One region of the Halomonas sp. BM-2019 genome, then DNA from elsewhere that is predicted to be linked to it. Evidence: predicted binding sites of a transcription regulator. Region 1 holds the regulator's gene; each other region holds the start of a gene.

Evidence for each region. Region 1 encodes LexA, which represses DNA repair genes until DNA is damaged. Its sites were predicted from a motif close to TACTGTNTANNTANACAGTA; they were not measured.
Region 2: a site for LexA is predicted at 1,720-1,739, ahead of recN (DNA repair protein RecN). Genes of this name have one in related genera too.
Region 3: a site for LexA is predicted at 1,526-1,545, ahead of recA (recombinase RecA). Genes of this name have one in related genera too.

The regions. Positions count from the first base shown of each region.
Region 1 covers NZ_CP071922.1:2,618,808-2,622,079, reverse strand. Annotated here, with positions in the region: gene J5F18_RS13115 (energy-coupling factor ABC transporter permease) at 1-375, shown strand, start outside; gene dinB (DNA polymerase IV) at 630-1,694, opposite strand; gene lexA (transcriptional repressor LexA) at 1,675-2,325, opposite strand; gene J5F18_RS13100 (TetR/AcrR family transcriptional regulator) at 2,528-3,199, shown strand.
Region 2 covers NZ_CP071922.1:58,239-61,510, forward strand. Annotated here, with positions in the region: gene dnaK (molecular chaperone DnaK) at 1-739, opposite strand, end outside; gene grpE (nucleotide exchange factor GrpE) at 866-1,573, opposite strand; gene recN (DNA repair protein RecN) at 1,794-3,272, shown strand, end outside.
Region 3 covers NZ_CP071922.1:3,822,937-3,826,208, reverse strand. Annotated here, with positions in the region: partial or broken gene mutS (DNA mismatch repair protein MutS) at 1-846, opposite strand, end outside; gene J5F18_RS18960 (CinA family protein) at 954-1,466, shown strand; gene recA (recombinase RecA) at 1,581-2,642, shown strand; gene J5F18_RS18950 (regulatory protein RecX) at 2,646-3,140, shown strand; gene alaS (alanine--tRNA ligase) at 3,226-3,272, shown strand, end outside.

The DNA.
Region 1 (3,272 bases):
ACCGGGCGGGTGGCGTGGCCGCTGCTCGGGGTCAACCTGCTGGTGACCGGCGTGGTCCCGGCGCTGGTGATGGTGCTGATCTGGCGACTGGTGGATCGCCGCCTGCCCGACAACCTGATGGTCTTCCTGTTCGTCTGTGGCTTCTTCGGCGCCGCGCTCTCCACCCTGGCGGCGGGTCTCTCGGCGGTGGGCCTGATGCTGCTGGGGGCCAGCGACGCCCACGCCCTCTACCAGGCCCTGGAGTATGCCCGCTTCCTGCCGCTGCTGATGCCCTCCGAGGCCTTCATCACCGGGATGCTGATGGCGATCCTGCTGGTCTATCACCCGAGCTGGGTCGCCACCTTCAACGACCATCGCTATATCGATACGAAATAGCGCCGAGCGCCCTTCGGGCAGTAGCTACAAGCGCCTAGCGCCCAGCAGCTCACTGACGGGCGGCAGGTGGCGAGGGGCGGTGTTGCCGGCACAGACCGGTGGTCCTCACTGTGGGAGGCCGGGTTTCCCGGGCGAAGGCGCCGCAGGCGCCCCGGAGGTGTTGCCGAATCAGACATCTACCGCGGGGAGGCCTCCGGCCTCCATTCGCCCGGCAGAGCCGGCCTCCCACTCCCACTCCGGCTAGGCGCTAGGCGCTAAAACCCCAGCGCCAGCTGGCGCCGTTCGGCCTCGGGCAGCAGCCGGGCGCCGACGCCGAGCAGGCGTACCGGGCGGCGGCCGCGCTCCCAGGCCTGTTCCAGCAGGCGGACGTAGCTCTCGGGACGAGGGGAGAGCCCCCGGCTCTCCAGGGTGGTCAGGCTGAAGTCGTCGAAGCGCACCTTGACCACCAGGCCCGCCAGCGGCGGCTGACCGTGGCGCGCCAGGCGCTCCGCCAGGCGCGCGCAGAGCGGCTCGAGGGCTTCTCGGCAGCTGGCCAGGTCGCGCAGGTCCCGGGCGAAGGTGGTCTCCACGCTGATCGACTTGCGCTCACGCTCGAGGCGTACCGGACGCTCGTCGATTCCCCGGGAGAGCTCGAAGAGCCGTTTGCCGAACTTGCCGAACTCCTCCACCAGGCGGGGCAGTGGCAGGGTGCGAAGCTCGGCGCAGGTGGTGATGCCCAGGGCGTCGAGGCGCGCCCCGGTGGCCGGGCCCACGCCGTGGAGCTTGTTGACCGGCAGCGCCGACAGGAACTCATCGACCCGCTCCGGGGGGATCACCGTCAGGCCGTCGGGCTTCTCCCAGTCGCTGGCGATCTTGGCCAGGAACTTGCTTGGCGCCGCCCCCACCGACAGGGTGATGCCGGTGCGCGCCAGGCACTCCTGCTTGAGCCAGCGGGCCATCCAGGTGGCGCTGCCGGCGAAGCGTTCGACGCCGGTCACATCCAGATAGGCCTCGTCCAGGGAGAGCGGCTCCACCCGAGGGGTGAGCTCGTGGAAGATCGCCTGGATCTGCTGCGACACCGCGCGGTACCTGGCGAAGTCGCCGGGCAGCAGGGTGAGCCGGGGGCAGAGGCGTAGCGCCCGGGCGGTGGGCATCGCCGAGTGGATGCCGAAGGCCCGGGCGGGGTAGTTGCAGGTGGCGATCACCCCGCGCCGCTCGGGACTGCCGCCGATGGCCAGCGGTACCTCCCGGAGCGCCGGGTTGTCGCGCATCTCCACCGCTGCGTAGAAGCAGTCGCAGTCGGCGTGGAGGATCTTCCTGTCAGCCGAGGGCCTGGCCATTGCCGCCACGGATCACGCCCACCCCGATGCCCTCGATCTCCAGCGCCTGGTGGCGCAGGTCCACCTCGATGGGGGGGAAGTCGGGATTCTCGGCGATCAGGGTGACCCGGTGCCCGTCGCGCCGGAAGCGCTTCACCGTCACCTCGTCTTCCAGGCGCGCCACCACGATCTGGCCGTCGCGGACGCGCTCGGTGCGATGCACGGCGAGCAGGTCGCCCTCGAGGATGCCGATCTCCTTCATGGAGAGCCCGCGCACCCTGAGCAGGTAGTCGGCCCGGGGGGTGAAGTACTCGGGGGGCAGGGGGCAGTAGCGATCGATATGCTCGGCGGCCAGGATCGGACTGCCGGCGGCCACCTCGCCGATGATGGGAAGCCCCTGGGCCGGGGCGTCGCCCTCCACGGGGACCTCTTGCTCCGGGGCGGGCAACCGAATGCCCCGGGAGGTGCCGGCGATCATGCGGATCACCCCCTTGCGCTCGAGGGCACGCAGGTGCTCCTCGGCGGCGTTGGGCGAGCGAAAGCCCAGGGCGCGGGCGATCTCGGCCCGGGTCGGGGGATAGCCGAGCTCGTTGATGGTCTTGACGATGAAGTCGTAGACGTTCTGCTGGCGCTGGGTGAGGGGGCGTGCCATGCGACCTCCGGCTGTCGGGTAGTGGCGAATGGGGTCCGCGCTTCTTGTTCAAGTATACAGCATGGAAGTGCATACAGTAAAAGGCGCCGTTTTCCCGCTGTTTTAAACGCGGTCCGACAATGCGAATTGAGCCCGAGGGTCCGGCTCGCGTAGAATCAGGGCACGTTTGAAACGGCTGTTTATAACCAGGAAGACTTAGCAAATGGCTCAGACCGACACCGTCACCCGGATCCTCGACACGGCCGAGGTGCTGTTTGCCGAGCGGGGCTTCGCCGAGACCTCGCTGCGCACCATCACCAGCAAGGCCAGGGTCAACCTGGCCGCGGTGAACTACCACTTCGGCTCCAAGAAGTCGCTGATCCAGGCGGTGTTCGCCCGCTATCTCGACCCCTTCACCGAGCGTTTCCACCGGGCGCTGGACGAGCTGGAAGGGCGCTACGCGGACCAGGTGATCCCCCTGGAGGAGCTGCTGGAGACCATGGCACGCACGGTGCTCGAGGTCCCCGCCGAACGCAACAGCCTCAAGGTCTTCATGCGGCTGCTGGGGCTGGCCTACAGCCAGGCCCAGGGCCACCTGCGTCGCTATATCCAGGAGGAGTACGGCAGCGTCTTCACCCGCTTCACCGAACTGGTGCGCAAGGCCACCCCGGAGCTGCCTGACGCCGAACGCTTCTGGCGGCTGCACTTCGTGCTGGGCACCGTGATCTTCACCCTCTCGGGCCTCGATGCCCTGCGCGATATCGCCGAGAAGGACTATGGTGAACATGTCACGGTGCGCGACCTGATCCGCCGCCTGCGCCCGGTGGTGGTGGCCGCCATGCAGGCCCCGCTGCCAACGCCCTCGGCCGCTACGCCGAGCGTCGTGACCTCCTGATCCCGCCGGGGCGGCGTCGGCGAGTGGCTAGCGGGGTCCCGTGGGTTGAGGGGCCCCGAGCGGCTGTCACTGG
Region 2 (3,272 bases), 1.6 Mb from region 1:
CGGCCTTGAACTGATCGACCAGGTAGTTGATCAGGTGCATATCGAAGTCTTCGCCACCCAGGAAGGTGTCGCCGTTGGTGGCCAGCACCTCGAACTGGGTCTCGCCGTCGACGTCCGCCACCTCGATGATGGAGATGTCGAAGGTGCCGCCGCCCAGGTCGTAGACCGCGATGGTCTTGTCGCCGCGGGCCTTGTCCATGCCGTAGGCCAGCGCCGCCGCGGTGGGCTCGTTGATGATGCGCTTGACCTCGAGGCCGGCGATGCGCCCGGCATCCTTGGTGGCCTGACGCTGGCTGTCGTTGAAGTAGGCCGGCACGGTGATCACCGCCTCGGTGACGGGCTCGCCCAGGTAGTCCTCGGCGGTCTTCTTCATCTTCTTAAGCACTTCGGCGCTGACCTGCGGCGGCGCCAGCTTCTTGCCCTTCACCTCCACCCAGGCGTCGCCGTTGTCGGCCTCGGTGATCTTGTAGGGCACCATCTTGATGTCCTTCTGGACGACGTCGTCCTTGAAGCGACGGCCGATCAGGCGCTTGATGGCATAGAGGGTGTTGGTCGGATTGGTGACCGCCTGGCGCTTGGCCGACTGCCCCACCAGGGTCTCGCCATCATCGGTGTAGGCGATGATGGACGGCGTGGTGCGTGCGCCCTCGGCGTTCTCGATCACCTTGGCGCTGTCGCCGTCGAGCACGGCGACACAGGAGTTGGTGGTCCCCAGGTCAATACCGATGATGCGTCCCATAGGAAGTCCTCGAAAAGTCGTTGCAGTGTATCCGGAATGGTGTTCTGCGGCCTGCGCCGCGGAGTTGACGTCTATCTGGGGGCCGCGGATGCCATTTCAAGCCCCGCGGCCAGGATTTGTTGCGGCTCAGCCGGCAGCCTGACTCACCACCACCATGGCCGGGCGCACCAGGCGCCCATTGAGCAGGCAGCCCTTCTGGAACACCTCCATCACGGTGTTGGGGTCGAGTTCCGGGTTGGGCACCATGGCCATGGCCTCGTGGTACTGCGGATCGAAGGGCTCGCCGGCCGGCTCCAGCATCTCCACGCCGAACTTGCCCAGCACGTCGAGCTGCATCTTCAGCGTCATGGCGACGCCCTCGCGGTGGGCCTCGTTGGCCTCCTCGCCCATGGCCTCCAGCGCCTTCTCCAGGCTGTCCACCACCGGCAATAGCTCCTTGACGAACTTCTCCAGGGCGAACTTGCGGGCCTTCTCGGCCTCCTGTTCGGCGCGGCGGCGCACGTTCTGGGCCTCGGCGGCGGCGCGCAGCGCCTGGTCCTTGGCCTCGGCGACGCTCGCCTCCAGCTCCTCGACGCGGGCGGCCAGCACATCGGCCTCGGGGTTGTCGCTCGTCTCGGCGGCGACCTCGGGGCTGTCGCTCGTCTCGGCGGCGGCCTCGGGGCTGTCGCTCGTCTCGGCGGCGGCCTCGGGGCTGTCGCTCCCCTCGGCGGCGGCCTCGGCCTGCTCGGCCGCCTCGACGGCCTCCTCCAGCTCGCCCTCTACCGGCTGCGGTTCGGCCTCCTGCTCACGGCGGGCAAGCTCATCGTCCAGCGGAGTCTGGGTATCTCTGGCCATGGGTCTCTCCTGACAGGGAGGCGGCGACCCAGGGTCGCCGGCTCGACAATGAATGACGGGATATCACGAGTCTGCCGGGTATATGGGGACGGGAGACGGGAACTCAAGGCGAGGCCGGCGACCGTGCATTGTGGGGCACTCTGGACTACTGTATAAACGCACACATAGTGGATGGATACCCAGTAGCCCGAGCAGGGCGTATCGACTCCCGGGAGGCCTCATGCTGACAGAGCTTGCCATTCGCGACTTCGCCATCGTCGATCACCTGGAGCTGGAGCTCGCCGGCGGCATGACCGCCATCACCGGCGAGACCGGCGCCGGCAAGTCGATCCTGCTCGGGGCCCTGGGGCTCTGCCTGGGAGAGCGCGCCGATGCCGGCAGCGTGCGCCACGGCGCCGAGCGCGCCGACCTCAGCGCCCGCTTCGACATCGCCGCGCTGCCCGAGGCCCGCGCCTGGCTGGCCATCCGGGAGCTGCCCGACGACGACTGCCTGCTGCGCCGCGTGGTGAGCGCGGGCGGCCGCTCCAAGGCGTGGATCAACGGCCAGCCGGCCACCGTGGCCGACCTCAAGGCGCTGGGCGAGCGGCTCATCGAGGTCCATGGCCAGCACGCCCACCAGGCGCTGCTGCGCGAGGAGACCCACCTGCGCCTGCTCGACGACTTCGCCGGCCACCGCGAGGCAGTGGCCGAGATGGCCGAGACCTTCCGCGCCTGGCAGGCCGCCCGGCGCCGCCTCAAGCGGCTGGCCGAGGACGGCGACGAACTCGCCGCCCGCCGCCAGCTGGTGCGCTACCAGGTCGAGGAGCTCGACCAGCTGGCCCTGGCCGAGGGCGAGCTGGGCTCCCTGGAAGAGGAGCAGGAGGCGCTGGCCCACGCCGAGGAGCGCCTGCGCGAGGCGCAGTTCGCCGCCGAGTGCTGCGACGGCGACGAGGGCGGCGCCATGACCCTGCTCACCCGGGCGATCAACCGCCTCTCGGCGCTGCCCGGCAGCGACCGCGGCCGTGTGGCCGAGGCGCTCACCATGCTCGGCGACGCCCGCATCCAGGTCGAGGAGGCGGCCCGGGAGCTGCACCACGTTGCCGAGGCCACCGAGCTCGACCCGGAGCGCCTGGCCTGGGTCGAGGAGCGCCTCGGCGAGGTCCACCGCCTGGCCCGCAAGCACCATGTGATGCCCGAGGAGCTCACCACCCTGCACCAGCGCCTGCAGGGCGAGCTGGCGGGCCTGGAGGGCGGCGAGGAGGACCTCGAGGCACTGGAGGCCAAGGTCGACGCCCTGCGCGAGCGCTGGCGCACCCAGGCCCGCCAGGTCGGCGAGGCACGGCGCCAGGCCGCCGGGCGCTTCGGCCAGGCGGTGCAGGAGCAGCTCGCCTTCCTGGCCATGGGCAAGGCGCGCTTCGAGGTGGAGCTGCTGGCGCGAGAGACCCCGGCCGCCGAGGGATTGGAGGGGGCGCGCTTCCTGATCAGCGCCAACCCGGGCCAGCCGGCCCGGCCGCTGGCCCGGGTGGCCTCCGGGGGGGAGCTGTCGCGCATCAGCCTGGCGATCCAGGTGGTGGCCGCCCGCCACTCCACCATCCCCAGCCTGGTGTTCGACGAGGTGGACGTGGGCGTCTCCGGGGCCACCGCCGAGATCGTCGGCCAGCTGCTGCGCCGCCTGGGCGAGCAGGGCCAGGTGATGACCGTGACCCATCTGCCCCAGGTG
Region 3 (3,272 bases), 1.2 Mb from region 1:
AGGGTGTTGTCGCCGCTGCCGGCCAGGTTGACGTCGATCTCCAGGTTGCGGCGGCTGGCGGCATCGATCACCACGGCGTCGTCGCGGCTCTCCACGCCGATGGCGGTGACGTGGGGCAGCCGCGAGCGCTGGGTGTCCCGGGCGTACTCGACCAGCACGCCGGCGGCGGTGATGGCCGCAGTGAGGTGGGCGCAGCCGAAGCCGCGCAGGTCCTGGACCTGGAACTGGTCGCACAGCAGCCGCGTCGCGCTCTCTGGGTCGAACAGCCAGTCGCTCTGGCGGCGCAGGCCGCGCCGGCCCTCGAGGGCCGGCGGCAGGGTGAGGCTCTCCCAGGCGCTGGAGCTCGGCGAGCAGCTCGCCCTCGTCCACGACCTCCAGCACGCCGAAGCGCCCGCTGGAGAGCTCAAGCCAGGCCAGGCCCAGGCGCTCGCCCGCGGCGTGCACGGCTACCAGCAGGTTGTCGCGGCGGGCGTCGAGCAGCGCCTCGTCGTAGAGGGTGCCGGGGGTGACGATGCGCACCACGCGACGCTCTACCGGTCCCTTGGAGGCCGCCGGGTCGCCGACCTGTTCGCAGATCGCCACCGACTCGCCGGCGGCCACCAGGCGCGCGAGATACCCCTCGGCGCTGTGGTAGGGCACCCCGGCCATGGGGATCGGCTTGCCGGCGGACTGGCCGCGCTGGGTCAGGGTGATGTCGAGCAGGGCCGCGGCGCGCCGGGCGTCGTCGTAGAAGAGCTCGTAGAAGTCGCCCATGCGGTAGAAGAGCAGCACCTCGGGGTGCTCGCGCTTGATCTTCAGGTATTGGGCCATCATGGGGGTGTGAGAGGGGCTTGCGGCCTGTGACATCGGAGATCCTGTTTCGGGCTCTGCACTCGCGGGCAAAAGCCAGTATTCTAGCGCCCAGGCATCGGCTCCGTCAGGGGCGATTGCATCTGACCCAGGAGGTTTCCCCTATGCCCCGTTCCGCCGCCAGCCTGGCCAACCTCGATCTCATCACCCTGGCCGAGCGCCTGGGCCGCCTCTGCCGCCAGCAGGGCGTGACGGTAACGACCGCCGAGTCCTGCACCGGCGGCGGGGTGGCCAGCGCCATCACCGCGGTGGCCGGCAGCTCCGACTACTTCGAGACCGGCTACGTGACCTACGCCAACGGCGCCAAGACCCGCCTGCTGGGCGTGCCCGAGGCGCTGCTCGAGGCCCAGGGCGCGGTGAGCCGCGAGGTGGTGGAGGCCATGGTAATCGGCGCCTGCCGCGACAGCGGCGCCGGCCTCGGGGTGGCGATCAGCGGCGTGGCCGGCCCCGGCGGCGGCTCGCCGGACAAGCCGGTGGGCACCGTGTGGCTCGCCTGGGGCGATGCCGAGCGCGCCGAGGCGGTGTGCCGTCGCTACCCCGGCGACCGCCGCGCCGTGCGCGAGCAGGCGGTGCGCGAGGCCTTGGTGGGGCTGATTCGCCGCCTCGAGACCCGCTGAGCACGGCCCCGCTCCCAGGCGGAATTGGCACTGGTCCTGCCCGCCCTTTTTCGCCATACTACTGTCCAGTCATACAGTATTCAGATATCCAACGATCCGATCAGGAGACCCGTGATGGCCCAGGATGACAACCGCTCCAAGGCGCTGAGCGCCGCGCTTTCCCAGATCGAGCGCCAGTTCGGCAAGGGCACCGTGATGCGCCTCGGCGACGCCCCGCGGGTGGTCATGCCGTCGGTATCCACCGGCTCGCTGGGCCTGGACATCGCGCTCGGCATCGGCGGCCTGCCCTACGGCCGTGTGGTGGAGATCTTCGGTCCGGAGTCCTCGGGCAAGACCACCCTGACCCTGTCGGTGATCGCCGAAGCCCAGAAGCAGGGCAAGGTGTGCGCCTTCATCGACGCCGAGCATGCCCTGGACCCGAGCTATGCCGAGAAGCTCGGCGTCAACCTCGACGACCTGCTGGTCTCCCAGCCCGATACCGGCGAGCAGGCCCTGGAGATCTGCGACATGCTGGTGCGCTCCGGCGGCGTCGACGTGATCATCATCGACTCGGTGGCCGCGCTCACCCCGCGGGCCGAGATCGAGGGCGAGATGGGCGACTCCCACGTGGGCCTGCAGGCGCGCCTGATGTCCCAGGCGCTGCGCAAGATCACCGGCCATATCAAGAACGCCAACTGCCTGGTGGTGTTCATCAACCAGATCCGCATGAAGATCGGCGTGATGTTCGGCAGCCCCGAGACCACCACCGGCGGCAACGCCCTGAAGTTCTATGCCAGCGTGCGCCTGGACATCCGCCGCACCGGCTCGGTGAAGCAGGGCGACGAGGTCACCGGCAACGAGACCCGGGTCAAGGTGGTCAAGAACAAGGTGGCCCCGCCCTTCCGACAGGCCGAGTTCCAGATCCTCTACGGCAAGGGCATCTACCACGCCGGCGAGGTGATCGACCTGGGCGTGCAGTGCAACCTGGTCGACAAGGCCGGCGCCTGGTACAGCTACCAGGGCAACAAGATCGGCCAGGGCAAGGCCAATGCCGCCCAGTTCCTCGAGGACAACCCGGCCATCATGGCGGAGATCGAGAGCCAGATCCGCGCCCAGTTGCTCGCCGCTCCCGCCCCGAAGGAGGAGGCCGAGGAGGCGGTCTCCGCCGAGGCCGGTCGCGAGGACGACCTGCTGTAGGCCATGCGCGATACGGTCGCGAACCGCGAGGCCTCGCCGCGGGACGACGCCATCCGCCTGCTGGCCCGGCGCGAACACTCCCGCGCCGAGCTGGCAGGCCGACTCGCGGCAAGGGGGCATGAGCCGGCGGCCGTCGACCCCTGCCTCGATGCCCTGGCCGAGGAGGGCCTCCAGTCCGACGCCCGCTTCGCCGAGAGCTTCCTGCGCTCGCGCATCCTGCGCGGCCAGGGGCCGCTGAAGATCCGCGCCGAGCTCGAGCGGCGCGGTATCGACCGCGAGCCGGCCCGGGCGGCCTTCGCCACCCTCGCCGAGGAGGAGGGGGTCGACTGGTTCGCCCTGGCCGGCGAGACCCTGGCCCGGCGCTTCGCCGGTCCCGGCGACACCCCCCGCGAGCGCGCCCGCCGCGAGCGCTTCCTGGCCGGCCGCGGCTTCGACTTCGAGCAGGTGCGCCACGCCCTGGCGCACGCCTGGGACGAGGACGCCCCTTCAGTCCCTTGACAGCTGCGCTATAATGGTTCCCTTTGCGGACGCCCCGGGTGGCCTCGTTGCGGATGGCCACCCCGCCCATCGCCACGGATACCCCATGAAAAGCGCAGACATCAGACAGGCCTTTCTGAGTTACTTCGAGGA